2 linked regions of the Arthrobacter globiformis genome follow. The protein of the gene in region 1 interacts with the protein of each later gene in a pairwise test. Links are inferred from orthologs where the notes say so. Each region holds a gene or a part of one and is shown on either strand. Other genes may lie near its edges.

Region 1 (6,583 bases):
TGAAAATGCTCGAGGAGCTCCCGCACGTGGGCGGGATCATCGACGGCGACGACGTGGAGCGCGTGGGCAGGCTCCTGCGCTGGCTCCACGACCTCGCCGAGGACCGGGCGAGCCGTTTCGCCGAGGTGCGTGCCTCCACCATCGGGGAGTACCGCAAGCTCGCCGTCCTGCCGGATGAAAAGCGCATCTTCGTGCTGGTCGACGGCATGTCGGCCTTCCGCGAGGCCTATGAGTACAGCAAGCTCTCCGGCCTCTGGGACCTCTTCCTGCAGCTGGCGACCGACGGCCGTCCCCTTGGCATCCACCTCGTCGTCACCGGTGACCGCCCCAACTCCGTCCCGGCGTCGTTGCTTGCCTCCATCCAGCGGCGGCTGGTGCTGCGGCTGTCCGCCGAGGACGACTACCTGACCATGGACGTGCCGAAGGACGTCCTCGGCCAGGCCTCGCCGCCCGGCCGGGGGCTGCTGGGCGGCCACGAGGTGCAGCTCGCCGTCCTGGGCGGCAACTCCAACCTGGCCCTGCAGGCGCGCGAAGTCCACAAACTCAGCGAGGCCATGCTCCGCCAGGGCGTGGAAAGGGCTCCGCGGATCGAGCGGCTGCCCGAGCAGATCGACCTGGACATCCTGCCCGCCGGACTGCCGGACCTTCCCGTGATCGGTGTGGACGACGAAACACTGCAGCCCGCCACAATCATGGCCAAGGGCCCGCTGCTGCTCGCGGGCCCACCCGGCGCCGGCCGCACCGTGGCCCTGGTGACCATGGCCTACGCGCTGCGCCGGTCCAACCCCGACACCGAACTGGTTTACCTTGCCGCCAGGAAGTCCGCCGTGGCGTCCCTGCCGGTCTGGGACCGCTCGTTGGTGGGGGCCGACGACGTCGAGGAGGCGGTGGAAGCGCTCACGGACCACGCCTCGGCGAATCCGGGCAAGGTGGCCATCTTCATCGAGGGACTCACGGAGTTCACGGACACCCTGGCCGAGTCCGGCATCGAAAGGCTCGTGGCGGCGTCCATCAAGGCGGACCAGTGGGTGGTGGGGGAATCCGAAACTTCCACCTGGTCATCGGCATGGTCGCTGGCGCAACCGTTCAAGTCGGGCAGGAGGGGACTGCTGATCAATCCGGGCGATATCGACGGCGACAGCCTCCTCAATACCTCACTCGGACGGGTCGGCACCGACTTCATTCCTGGACGCGGCTACATCGTTGGCAGGGGCAAGGTGCGCAAGCTCCAGATCGCGCTGCCGCCGGAAAACCGGCAGTAGTCGATTTGGCGCGCCGCGCCGGACTGTAGGAAGATACCCGGGACAAAACTCGGCGCGGGGTGTCCTGCGCGGCTGCAAAGGTACTTCCATGATCCGAATCACTCGTCTGCGGGGCGCGCTGCTGCCCGGAATTACCGCTGCCATGCTGGCATTTACGGTTGTGGCCGGCGCCGCCGGAGCGGCCCAGGCAGCCTGCCTGCCGGAGCAACAGTGCTCTGAATCGCCGGCACCCATCGCCCCGCCGTCGTCCGGTTCACCGGCTCCGACGAGGACGGCGGCTCCCGTCCCGACGCCTGCTCCGGCGCCGCCGGCGCGAAAGGCACCTGCCCCTGCTCCGACCCCTGTGCAGCCCGCAGCGCCGGCGGCGCCGCGCGTTGCCCCGGCACCGGCGCGACCTGCCCCCGCGCCCACCCTCACACCTTTGGCGCCGCCGGCGAATGGCGGAATGGCGCCCCCTGCGGTGCCGGCGGCACCAGCCGCGGTGGTTCCGGCCACCTCTGTCTCCTCCACCCCCGGCCCGTCGTCCTCCACCCCGGCGGCCGAGTCCAGCTGGACCAAACCGATCGCCACCCCGGTCCAAGCCAGCCAGGCCGCCGCCGTTGTAGTCGCGGACAAGGGATCCGGCCTCGGCATCTTCGGCCTGTTCGCCGTCATGGGCGGCGTCCTCCTGGTGGGTCTGGGCGGACTGGCCTTCGCCCTGTGGAGCCGGAACCGCCCCGGTCACTGGTAGGCGGCCCGCCGCCTCGGCAAAATGTCCGGGCCGTAAGGCAAGATAGGTCTGTGAGCACACCATCAGGCCCCACAGACAGCGCAGCCACCGGAACGGACCAGCTTGAGCCGGAAGCCATTCCCTCTGAGTCCGTACGGGATGAGTACGAGAACCTGGCGGACCTCGTCCGGAAGTACCGCTTCGCGTACTACCAGGAGGACGAGCCGCTCGTCTCCGATGCCGAGTTCGATGCTCTCTTTCGCCGGCTGGAGGAACTCGAGGCGCTGCATCCGGAGCTCGTTTCCAATGATTCGCCCACCCAGGAGGTTGGCGGGGAAGTCTCCGCGGCGTTTGCCGCCGTCGAACACCTCCAGCGCATGTACAGCCTGGAGGACGTGTTCTCCATCGAGGAACTGCAGGCCTGGATCGCCAAGGCGGAGGCAGGGGTCGCCAAATCCGGGAATCCGGAGGCCGCCTGGCTGACCGAGCTGAAAATCGACGGCCTGGCCGTGAACCTGCTCTACCGGGACGGCAAGCTGGTCCGGGCCGCGACCCGCGGCGACGGCACCACTGGCGAGGACATCACGCACAATGTGCTCACCATCAAGGAGATCCCGCAGCAGCTCAGCGGCAGCGGCTTTCCCGCCGAGATGGAAATCCGCGGCGAGGTGTTCATCCCGTCCAAGGCGTTCGCCGAATTCAATGAGGCGCTGATTGAGGCGGGCAAGGCTCCCCTGGCCAACCCGCGCAACGCCGCGGCCGGCTCGCTCCGCCAGAAGGACCCGGCCGAGACCGCCAAGCGCCCGCTGCAGATGTTCGTGCACGGGATCGGCGCCCGCGAGGGCCTCCAGGCCGCCAGCCAGTCGGAAACCTATCGGCTCCTGGCGGAGTGGGGACTGCCGGTCAGCCCGTACTTCGAGGTTCTCGGCAGCCCGGCCGAGGTGCTGGAATTCATCGGGAAATACGGGGACAAGCGGCACAGCCTGCTCCACGAGATCGACGGCATCGTGGTGAAGATCGACGACTTCGCCACCCAGCGCGCCCTGGGCTACACCACACGTGTTCCGCGCTGGGCCGTCGCGTACAAATATCCGCCGGAGGAAGTGCACACCAAGCTGCTGGACATTGCCGTGAACGTCGGGCGCACCGGCCGGGTCACCCCGTTCGGGATCATGGAACCGGTCAAGGTGGCGGGCTCCACCGTGGGAATGGCCACCCTGCACAACCAGGACGTGGTCAAGGCCAAGGGCGTGAAGATCGGCGACATCGTGGTCCTGCGCAAGGCCGGCGACGTCATCCCGGAGATCGTCGGCCCGGTGCTGGCGCTCCGGGACCAGCAGGACCCTCCGGTGCGCGACTTCGTCATGCCCACGGAATGCCCGTCCTGCGGAACGCCGCTTGCTCCCGGGAAGGAAGGGGACGTGGACATCCGCTGCCCCAACGCAAAGTCGTGCCCCTCACAGTTGCGTGAGCGCGTGTTCCACGTTGCCAGCCGCGGGGCGTTCGATATCGAAGCCCTCGGCTGGGAAGCCGCGATCGCGCTCACCCAGCCGATGGAGCCTGAGGTCCCGCCGCTGGTCAGTGAAGCAGCCCTTTTCGACCTGACGCCGGAGGACCTGGCGCCGGTGAAGATACGGCGCGAGAAGCGGTCCAAAGGTGTTCCCACCGGCGAGTTCGAGCTGGTGCCGTACTTCTACAGCAAGGGCACGGCCAAGACGCCGTCCAAGCCCACGGCCACCACCGGGAAGCTCTTCCAGGAACTCGAAAAGGCCAAGACCCAGCCGTTGTGGCGCGTCCTGGTGGCGTTGTCCATCCGGCACGTTGGACCCCGGGCGTCGCGTGCGCTGGCCAACCACTTCGGCACCATGGACGCCATCCGGCAGGCCTCCGAGGAAGAGCTGGCAAGCGTGGACGGCGTCGGCCCCACCATCGCAGCCGCACTCAAGGAATGGTTTGCCGAGGACTGGCATGTCGAAATCATCGACCGATGGGCAGCAGCCGGGGTCCGGATGAAGGACGAGCGGGACGAGTCCACACCGCGCACCCTCGAGGGCCTGACCGTGGTGGTCACCGGAACCCTGGAAGGCTTCAGCCGTGACGAGGCCAAGGAAGCCATCCTGGTCCGCGGCGGCAAGGCAGCAGGCTCAGTGTCGAAGAACACCAGCTACCTGGTGGCCGGGGACAACGCCGGCACCAAACTGGACAAGGCCGAGCAGCTGGGCGTCCCCGTGCTGGACGAGGACGGATTCCGGGAGTTGCTGGCCAACGGACCCGCCAGGGCTGACGGGGATGGCGCTGGGGACACCGAAGCCGAAGCTGAGGATCCCGAGGCAACACCGCCCCCGGGCGACGAGGAGGATTCCGAGTGACACCCGATACCGCAAACCCCCTTGACGTGCACGGGCTCCTCGCCGTGGCCAAGGCGGCCGCCGCCGCCGGTGCCGGTGTGCTAGCCGAACGCAGCAACGGCGCCCTGGACTCGGGGACGGTGACCAACAAGGGCGAAGCCGGCGACTGGGTCACCGCCTTCGATGTGGCCGCCGAGGAAGCCGTGCGCACCGCCATCCGCACTGCGCGCCCGGACGACGTGATCACCGGCGAGGAACACGGGACCACACGTCCCGAGAAACCGACCGGGCTGCGGTGGTCCATCGACCCGCTCGACGGCACCACCAACTTCATCCGCAACATCGTCTACTACGCCACCTCCGTGGCCGTTGCCGATCCCGACGGCGTGTGGCTGGCCGGCGTCGTCCACGCCCCCGCGCTGGGGCGCGTGTACTACGCCTCGCGCGGCCAGGGCGCGTGGCTGGAACAGGACGGGAAGCGGGTGCAGCTCACGGGTCCGGTCCCGGGACGTGCCGGCCAGATCCTGGCCACAGGATTCAGCTATGACCCCGAGGTCCGCGCGGAACAGGCGGCGGCACTGGGCGGCTTCATGGATGGCTTTGCCGACGTTCGCCGCCTCGGCTCGGCCGCCCTGGACCTCTGCATGGTGGCCGACGGAACGCACGATGCCTTCGGCGAGCGGGGCCTGAATGAGCACGACTTCGCTGCGGGCGCGCTGGTGGCCGAAGAAGCCGGATGCTGGGTGCGGCGCCCGCGGCTCACCAGCCCGCTTGAGGGAGGGCCCTCCGCCGAGGAACGGCTGTCAGCCTGGACCTGTGCGGGCACGCTGGAGATGTCCGGCAAGTTCCCGCTGTAGGAGGCGCTCCGCCGGGGCCCGGGCCGAATGCGGCCCGGGCGTGTGGTTCACATGCGCGGCGGAGTCAGGTTGTAGCGCGCAATGATGTCCGGCAGCCAGGGCGCCTCGGCGAAGCGCAGGCCGAAGTGGGCCGCGAGTTTCTCGATCGTATCGGGGTCCGGGAGCCCGGCTTCGATGTGGTTGGCAAGCCCCCAGAAGAAGTGCTCAAATCCGGCCGGGCTTATCACTTCGATCGTGCGTGCGGGCACCTTCCCCGCGTTCCACATGGTGTGCAGTTCATTCCGCGGCTTCGTGATGTAGCCGCCTGCACCAAGGACTGCCTCGCGGTCACCGGACCGGAACCCGATTTCGCCCTCGATGACGATCGAGTGCTCGTCTTCGCGGGTGTGAATGTACGGGGGCACCAGCGCGCCGACGGGGAGCGGGTGCTCCACAATGGAGAGCTGTTGGTTGGTGTCCTCGCCAAAGAGCTTGAACACGACGCCGATGCCGCCGAGCGGTGCTTCCCTGCCCTGTCCGGGCTGCACGACGGTAAGTCGTGGAGCCCCTTCCCCGTTCATGTGCTCAGGGCGGACCTGATAGTTCAGTCACGGAAACAGCTGTTTCGCGCGGCGCATCGGTCTCCCGGCACTACCATTGACGGGTGCAGCCGCAGATCACCGTCCGTCCCGCCGTCCCCGCCGACTTTGCGGCCATCGCCCGCATCACCCGGGACGCCTATCTGGCGGCCGGCTACTTCGAGACCGCGGACCATCCGTACATGAAGCAGATCCAGGATGTGGCCACCCGCGCAGACCGGGCCACCGTCTGGGTGGCGGAGCGCGCCGGCCAAATCGTCGGTTCGGTGACCCTGGCGCTGGCCGGCGAGAAGTATGCCGATATCGCGCTGGACGACGAGCTTGAGTTCCGCATGCTGGTAGTGGATCCGGCCGTGCAGCGCTGTGGCGCCGGACTGGCCATGGTCGAAGCGATCATTGCGCATGCCAGGTCGCTGGACGGGATCCGTGCCGTGGCACTAACGACCGGGGGAAACTGGGAAAGCGCCCACGGGCTGTACCGGAAAACAGGCTTCCGGCGGGTACCCGAGCGCGACTGGTATGTGCCCGGCACCGACATAAAGCTGCTGGTTTTCAGGCTTGACGTCCAGCCCGCCTAGAGTGGAGCCGACTTAAAACACCTAGTGAAAGGCGCAGCATGCGCAAGACGTTCGGCACCGGCTCGGTCTGGGAACAGAAGCTCGGCTACTCCCGCGCGGTCCAGGTGGACAACACGCTTTACATCTCGGCCACCTCGGCCAGCGGCGAGAACGGCATCGTCGGCAGCGACTTCTACGAGCAGACCCGGTTCATCCTGCAGAAGCTGGAGACCGTCCTGGCCGACGCCGGATTCGCGCTCGCCGACGTCGTG
Region 2 (6,656 bases), 1.3 Mb from region 1 along the record:
CGGGGGCCCATCGCGGTGCCCACCACACCCTGGCGGGGTGCGGCCTCCTCTCTTCCGCTGCGTCTGCATCCAAATCCAAACTACGCGTGCCCATGGGCTTGGGGTGCCGGGAGGGCGATGGTGGTGCGCTAAAGTAGGTGTATGCGTGCGATCCTTCTGCTTAGCTAGCCGCTTGGTATCCCGAACCAAATACGGATTATCGAGCGGCCGCCCCTCCATGTCGAGGGGCTTTTGTGTGTCCCGGGAGACCTTCCCGGCAGGCGGCGGGGATCAGACCGTTGTGACAGGACAGAGGTCATGACAGAACAGAAGAGGGCAGCAGTGAGCGTTCAGCCGGAGACCGAAACCGGAACAGCAGCAGGTGGAGCGGAGACGCCCGAAGAGGGCGCGTACAGCTTCGCGGCGATGGAGGCGCGGTGGCCGCAGGTGTGGGAAGACCTAAAGGTCTTCACCCCCGCCGACGACGGATCCCGGGAACGCCGCTACGTCCTGGACATGTTCCCGTACCCGTCCGGCGACCTTCACATGGGCCACGCCGAAGCCTTCGCCATGGGCGATGTGGTGGCGCGGTACCTGCGCCAGCAGGGATACGATGTGCTGCACCCGATCGGCTGGGACTCGTTCGGGCTCCCCGCGGAAAACGCGGCCATCAAGCGCAACGCCCACCCGAGCGAGTGGACATACGCCAACATCGACACCCAGGCCGCCTCCTTCAAGCGCTACGCTATCTCCGCTGACTGGTCTCGCCGGCTGCACACCTCCGATCCGGAGTACTACCGCTGGACGCAGTGGCTGTTCAAGCGCTTCTACGAGCGCGGCCTCGCATACCGCAAGGACTCACCTGTCAACTGGTGCCCCAAGGACCTGACCGTGCTGGCCAACGAGCAGGTGGTCAACGGGGCCTGTGAGCGCTGCGGCACGGCCGTGACCAAGAAGTCGCTGAACCAGTGGTATTTCAAGATCACCGACTACGCGGACCGGCTGCTGGACGACATGTCCGAGCTGCAGGGGCACTGGCCCGAGCGAGTACTGGCGATGCAGCGAAACTGGATCGGCCGCTCAGAAGGCGCGCATGTTCGGTTCGTGATCGAGGCGTCTGACGGGCGTGCCGAGCGCGAAGTCACCGTCTTCACCACGCGTCCGGACACCCTGTACGGGGCCACCTTCTTCGTCGTGGCCGCGGACGCGCACCTGGCCCTGGACCTGGTCACCCCCGAACACCACGACGCACTGATGGCCTATCGTGAGAAGGTCAAGGCCCTTTCCGATATCGAACGCCAGTCCACCGAGCGCGAAAAGACCGGCGTGTTCACCGGGCGCTACGCCATCAATCCCCTGAACGGTGAAAAGCTGCCCGTCTGGGCAGCGGACTACGTCCTGGCCGACTACGGCACGGGCGCCATCATGGCCGTCCCCGCGCACGACCAGCGCGACCTCGACTTCGCCAAGGAGTTCGGCCTGCCTGTGCGCGCGGTGCTGGACACCGGCGAGGAGGACCCGGCCGTGTCCGGTACGGCAACGGCGGGGGAGGGCACCCTGATAAACTCCGGTCCGCTCGATGGCCTGCCTAAGTCGGAAGCCATTCCGGCCGCCATCGAAATCCTCGGCAAGCAGGGCACCGGCGAGAAGTTCGTGAACTTCCGGCTGCGTGACTGGCTCCTGAGCCGCCAGCGCTTCTGGGGCACCCCGATCCCCATTATCCACTGCGCCGAGTGCGGCGAAGTGCCGGTACCCGACGAGCAACTGCCGGTTACGCTTCCCGAAGACCTGCGTGGCGAGGCGCTGTCCCCGAGGGGCACTTCCCCCCTGGCCGCGGCCGCCGAATGGGTGAATGTCGAGTGCCCGAATTGCGGACGTGCAGCCCAGCGGGACACGGACACCATGGACACCTTCGTGGACTCGTCCTGGTACTTCCTCCGCTTCGTCTCCCCGCACTACACCGACGGTCCCTTCGATCCCGCGAAGATCAACGACTGGATGCCCGTCGGGCAGTACGTGGGCGGCGTCGAGCACGCCATCCTGCACCTGCTGTACGCCCGCTTCTTTACCAAAGTCATTCATGACATGGGCCTACTGGCTGCAGACGAGCCCTTCAGTGCCCTGCTCAACCAGGGTCAGGTCCTGAACGGCGGTAAGGCGATGAGCAAGTCGCTGGGCAACGGTGTTGACCTGGGCGAGCAGCTGGACAAGTACGGCGTCGACGCCGTCCGGCTCACCATGATCTTCGCCTCCCCGCCCGAGGACGACGTCGACTGGGCGGACGTTTCGCCGTCGGGCTCCGCGAAGTTCCTGGCCCGCGCCTGGCGACTCGGCCAGGACGTTGCCAGCGCCCCCGGTGTTGACTTCAGCACCGGAGACCGCTCCCTGCGCTCGGTCACGCACAGGACCATCGCGGACGCTGCGGAGCTGCTGGACAACAACAAGTTCAACGTCGTGGTGGCCAAGCTGATGGAACTGGTCAATGCCACCCGCAAGACCATCGACTCCGGCGCCGGCGGTGCCGATCCGGCCGTGCGTGAAGCCGCGGAAGCGGTGGCTGTCATCCTGAGCCTCTTCGCGCCCTACACCGCGGAAGACCTTTGGAACGTCCTCGGGCACCCGGCGTCGGTGGCCAACGCCGGCTGGCCTTCGCACGACGAGGCCCTTCTGGTGCAGGACACCATCACCGCGGTGGTCCAGGTCCAGGGCAAGGTCAGGGACCGGCTCGAGGTCTCACCGGCCATTTCCGAGGACGACCTGCGCGAGCTTGCGCTGGCCTCCGAGAACGTCCAGCGGGCCCTCGACGGCCGGGGCATCCGGACCGTTATCGTGCGTGCACCTAAACTGGTGAACATCGTCCCGGCCTAACGGGAGCGACTGACTGGCCGGGTTCCGGCCGCCGGCCCTGCCGGCGGCCGGAAGCAACTGCAGGAGGTGTGCCGTGATTGACCGCGAACCGGCAGCCTGGCTGTGGTTAAAGGAGCACCTGGTCCGTCTCCGCCAGGCCACCAGGCCGGGCCAGGCCCCGCCCACGGGTGAGCCCGCCGTCGTCGTCCGCACTGCCGTGGTGACGGACTCCGCCGCCGCCCTGCCCGCCGACTGGGTGCGGGCCTTCTCCATCAACGGCCGGCTGGCTGTCATCCCCATGCCCGTCATGGTGGGTGAGGAGATCTACGGTGAGGGCGAGGATGACATCAGCGGTACCATCGCGGTGGCCCTGGCCGCCGCGACGCCCGTCAAGACCTCCCGGCCGTCGCCGGGCCAGTTTGAGCAGGCCTACCTGGCCGCCGAACGGCAGGGCTTTGAGTCCGTTGTGTCCATTCATATTTCCGGTGGCCTATCGGGCACCGCAGATGCCGCCCGCCTCGCTGCCGGCCGGGTGAAGATCCCTGTGGAGGTGCTGGACACCCGCACCGTGGGAATGGCTCAGGGACTCGCCGTCCAGAGCGCCGTGGTGGCAGCGGCGGACGGCCGCGATGCCAGCGACGTCTGCCGGCTCGCCGCGGAACGCGCCGCGAGGTCCAAAGTGTATTTCTACGTGCCCAGCCTGGAGCAGTTGCGGCGCGGCGGACGCATCGGCGCTGCAGCCTCGCTGGTCGGAGCCATGCTCGCCATCAAGCCGATTCTCGCGGTCGACGGCGGTAAGATCGTTCCGCTGGAAAAGGTCCGCTCCGCTGCGAAAGCCGTTGCCCGGCTTGAGGAGATCGTGGTGGCGGAGGCCGCGGGGCGCCCTATGGGGGAGGCACGGCTCGCCATCCACCACTTCGGCAACCGGCCCGAAGCCGAGATGCTCGCGGCCCGGCTCGCGGCGAAGCTCCCGGCCATTCCGCCGGCCCAGATCAGCTCCCTGCCTGCCGTCCTGGCGGCGCACGCCGGGCTTGGCGTCCTCGCGGTGATCGTGGGGGAGAGCAGCTCGTCGGTTGCCGGTTGCCTCGCCGTCGGTGCCGGCGGCACTGAGGCCAGCACCTAACCCTTCGCAAGCAGCGCTCGATGCACCTGATCCGGTTCCTGTGCAGCGTTTCTGTGCGGCGGCGTTTTTGTCGGTGCCTCGTGGGATGCTCGCGGGATGAAAGAAAATCTGGCTCTGGAGTCGATGGACGCCCTCGTATCCTCCCTCTCTGCACTGGCTGCTTTTGTCCGCCGCGGCACGGGCAGCCTGGTCTCTGCGGATGCTGATACTCGTCGGGACCAGGCTGACGCGTGTCTGAGCGGGCTCCCTGAGGTGGCCAGGGTGGAAGCTCTCATTGCCGCCCTGAAACGCCACCTTCTAACCGGAAACGGCACCGCGGACACGCCCGTGGCGCTGCCGGCTAAGAGGCCCCGGGACGTTCCGTGATGCCACCGCCTGTGGCCGCGGGGCTTTCCGGTGTGCCCTTTTTGCACCACACGGGACCCCGCACCACGCGGTGCCCGTTGCAACCGGCACCACTCCTCGGCACGGTATTTTTGTCGGTGCCTCGTGGGATGCTTTCGGCATGAAAGACAATGCAGTGGTGGAGGCGGTGGAGGCGGTCGGTGCTTCCTGCTCTGCGCTTGCTGTTTTGGCTCGCCGCGGGACGGGCGGGCCGGTGGTGACTGGTGCTGGAGCCGGTCCGGATGTACATGTCCTGGGTCAGGCGGATCCTTTGCGGGAGCGGGCGGATGCGTGCCTGGAGGGGCTGGCGGAGGTGGCCAGGCTGGAGGCCCGGGCGGCGGCGTTGAAAGTCCATTTCGCTGCCGAGTATGCCAAGGCTTCCGGGGCGTTGGCAACGCCGGCTGAGAGCCTGCGGGACCGTGAGGTCCGGCGGATGTCCGTGACCGCTGAGGTTGCCTGTGCCCTGACCGTGAGCGAGGGATCGGCGGCACGGTTTCTGGCTGAGTCGGCCATGCTGAGCATGGACTTGCCGTTGACGCTGGCGGCGCTGGGGTCGGGGACCCTGTCGTGGCAGCATGCCCGGGTGATGTGTGATGAAACGGACGGGCTGGATCGGGCGGCCGCTGCGGCGTTGGAGGCGCATTTCCTGGACGCTGACGCGCCGCATGCTGCCAGGGGGTGTCCGGCCGGGGAGCTGACACCGTCCAGGTTCCGGGCCAGGGCACGTTATTGGCGGGAGCGGCATCACCCGGTCAGCATCGAAACCCGGCACCGCAACTGTGCGAAGGACCGCCGGCTGGAGTATGTGCCTGACCGGGACGGCATGGCCTGGCTGTCGGCGTATCTGCCCGCGGACCAGGCTGCCGGGATCTGGGACCGCGCCACCGCCGCCGCCCGCGCCCTGCAGGGCCCGTCCGAGTCCCGGACCCTGACACACCTCCGGGTGGACGTTGCCGCCGCGTGGCTGCTGGGCCCAGATCAGCGGCTTCACGGCGCGCCTGGCGACCGGGCGGCAGGATCCTTTCCGGCAGATTCCCTGCCGGCGGGGTCCGCGCCAGGCGATCCTGTGCGGGCCGGTGAGGTTCCGTCCCCGGCAGCGCAGGTGCTGGTCACGGTTCCGGTGTTCTCGCTGCTCGGCCTGACCGGGGAACCGGCCACGCTCGACGGGCACGGGCCGATCCCGGCGTCGATGGCCCGCCGGCTCGTGGCCGACGGCGGGACGTCGTTCCTGCGGGTGCTGACCGACCCGCGGGACGGGGCGCCGCTGGAGATCGGGCGCACCAGCTACCGGATCCCCAAACCGATGCGCCAATGGCTGCGCCTGAGGGACGGACGGTGCACGTTTCCCGGCTGCACCAACCACTCCCTGGACAACGACGCCGACCACATCCTGGCCTGGGCCGACGGGGGGACCACCGGGATCAGCAACCTTGGCCAGCCCTGCCCCAAGCACCACCGCCTCAAACACAACACAACATGGAGACCGGTCGGCGCCACCCGGGACACGCCACCTGGCTGGATCTCACCCACCGGCCGCCACTACCCCAGCGAACAGCAGGACTGGGAACCGCCAACCTGGCCTGAACCGCCGCCTGTAGAGGACTCTCCGGAGCCGCCACCCGCCCAGGACTATCCGGAACTACAATCCGTCCGGGACTATCCGGAACCATCACCCGTCCGGGACTATCTGGAGCCGCCACCCAGGCAAGACTGGTCGGAGCCGTCTGGCTGGGCCGACCAGACGGATCGGCCAAGCTGGCCCGATGGGTGCGACGACCACTCAGGCCTCGACAGTTACCGTGGCCCGGAATCTTGGGAAGCTCCCGACGACCTTGACGGTGCTGCTCCCAACGACCTCGACGGCGCTGAGAGCCCGGTGGCCCTCGACGGCCTTGAACCACCGCTGCCAGTGGATCCATGGCCCGACTGGGCGTCTTCCACAGCAGCGTAGGAATATTCCTGCCCCAACACCCCGGCCGTATGGGCGCCCAGGCGGCTGCCCATGCCTTCGCGGCGCGGAACCTGCCGCTTGCCCAGTGTCAACCCAACAGCTGTTCGACTTCTTGTGACGCCTAGCAGTGCCTGCCCACCGGTAGTACAGTCTCCCCACCGAGCAAGGAGGCTCCCATGTCCATGCAAGTCCACCACGTCGCCCAGCTGGATCGGGATGTGGCCGACGAAGTCACGAAATGGCTGAAGTACCTGAAGGGCCAGGTGACGAGCGTCCAGTTCCTCACCACCACTGTCCCTGATCCCAAGGAACCGGAGAAGTGGCGCGTGCAGTACGAGGCGTACATCACCTACCAGCGGTAGCGGCGCTATC

What was found.
Region 2: the proteins of ligA (region 1) and leuS interact in binary tests that used the Escherichia coli proteins (3 or more experiments, as listed by UniProt). The link is inferred for Arthrobacter globiformis from one-to-one orthologs.

Annotation. Positions count from the first base shown.
Region 1 is NZ_JAUSZX010000001.1:1,708,505-1,715,087, forward strand. The notes cover bases 1,698-4,691. They hold ligA (NAD-dependent DNA ligase LigA), read left to right. Parts: upstream 1,698-2,042; coding sequence 2,043-4,340; downstream 4,341-4,691. Other genes in these bases: QFZ23_RS07820 (hypothetical protein), read left to right, coding at 1,698-1,992; QFZ23_RS07830 (inositol monophosphatase family protein), read left to right, coding at 4,337-4,691. Also shown: QFZ23_RS07815 (FtsK/SpoIIIE domain-containing protein), read left to right, coding at 1-1,262; more of QFZ23_RS07820, read left to right, coding at 1,351-1,697; more of QFZ23_RS07830, read left to right, coding at 4,692-5,176; QFZ23_RS07835 (cupin domain-containing protein), read right to left, coding at 5,224-5,703; QFZ23_RS07840 (GNAT family N-acetyltransferase), read left to right, coding at 5,820-6,332; QFZ23_RS07845 (RidA family protein), read left to right, coding at 6,371-6,583. UniProt on the Escherichia coli protein: DNA ligase that catalyzes the formation of phosphodiester linkages between 5'-phosphoryl and 3'-hydroxyl groups in double-stranded DNA using NAD as a coenzyme and as the energy source for the reaction.
Region 2 is NZ_JAUSZX010000001.1:3,025,016-3,031,671, reverse strand. What follows is about bases 18-3,084. They hold leuS (leucine--tRNA ligase), read left to right. Parts: upstream 18-321; coding sequence 322-2,847; downstream 2,848-3,084. Other genes in these bases: QFZ23_RS14115 (DegV family protein), read left to right, coding at 2,921-3,084. In the rest of the region: more of QFZ23_RS14115, read left to right, coding at 3,085-3,949; QFZ23_RS14110 (hypothetical protein), read left to right, coding at 4,046-4,315; QFZ23_RS14105 (DUF222 domain-containing protein), read left to right, coding at 4,455-6,284; QFZ23_RS14100 (hypothetical protein), read left to right, coding at 6,461-6,646.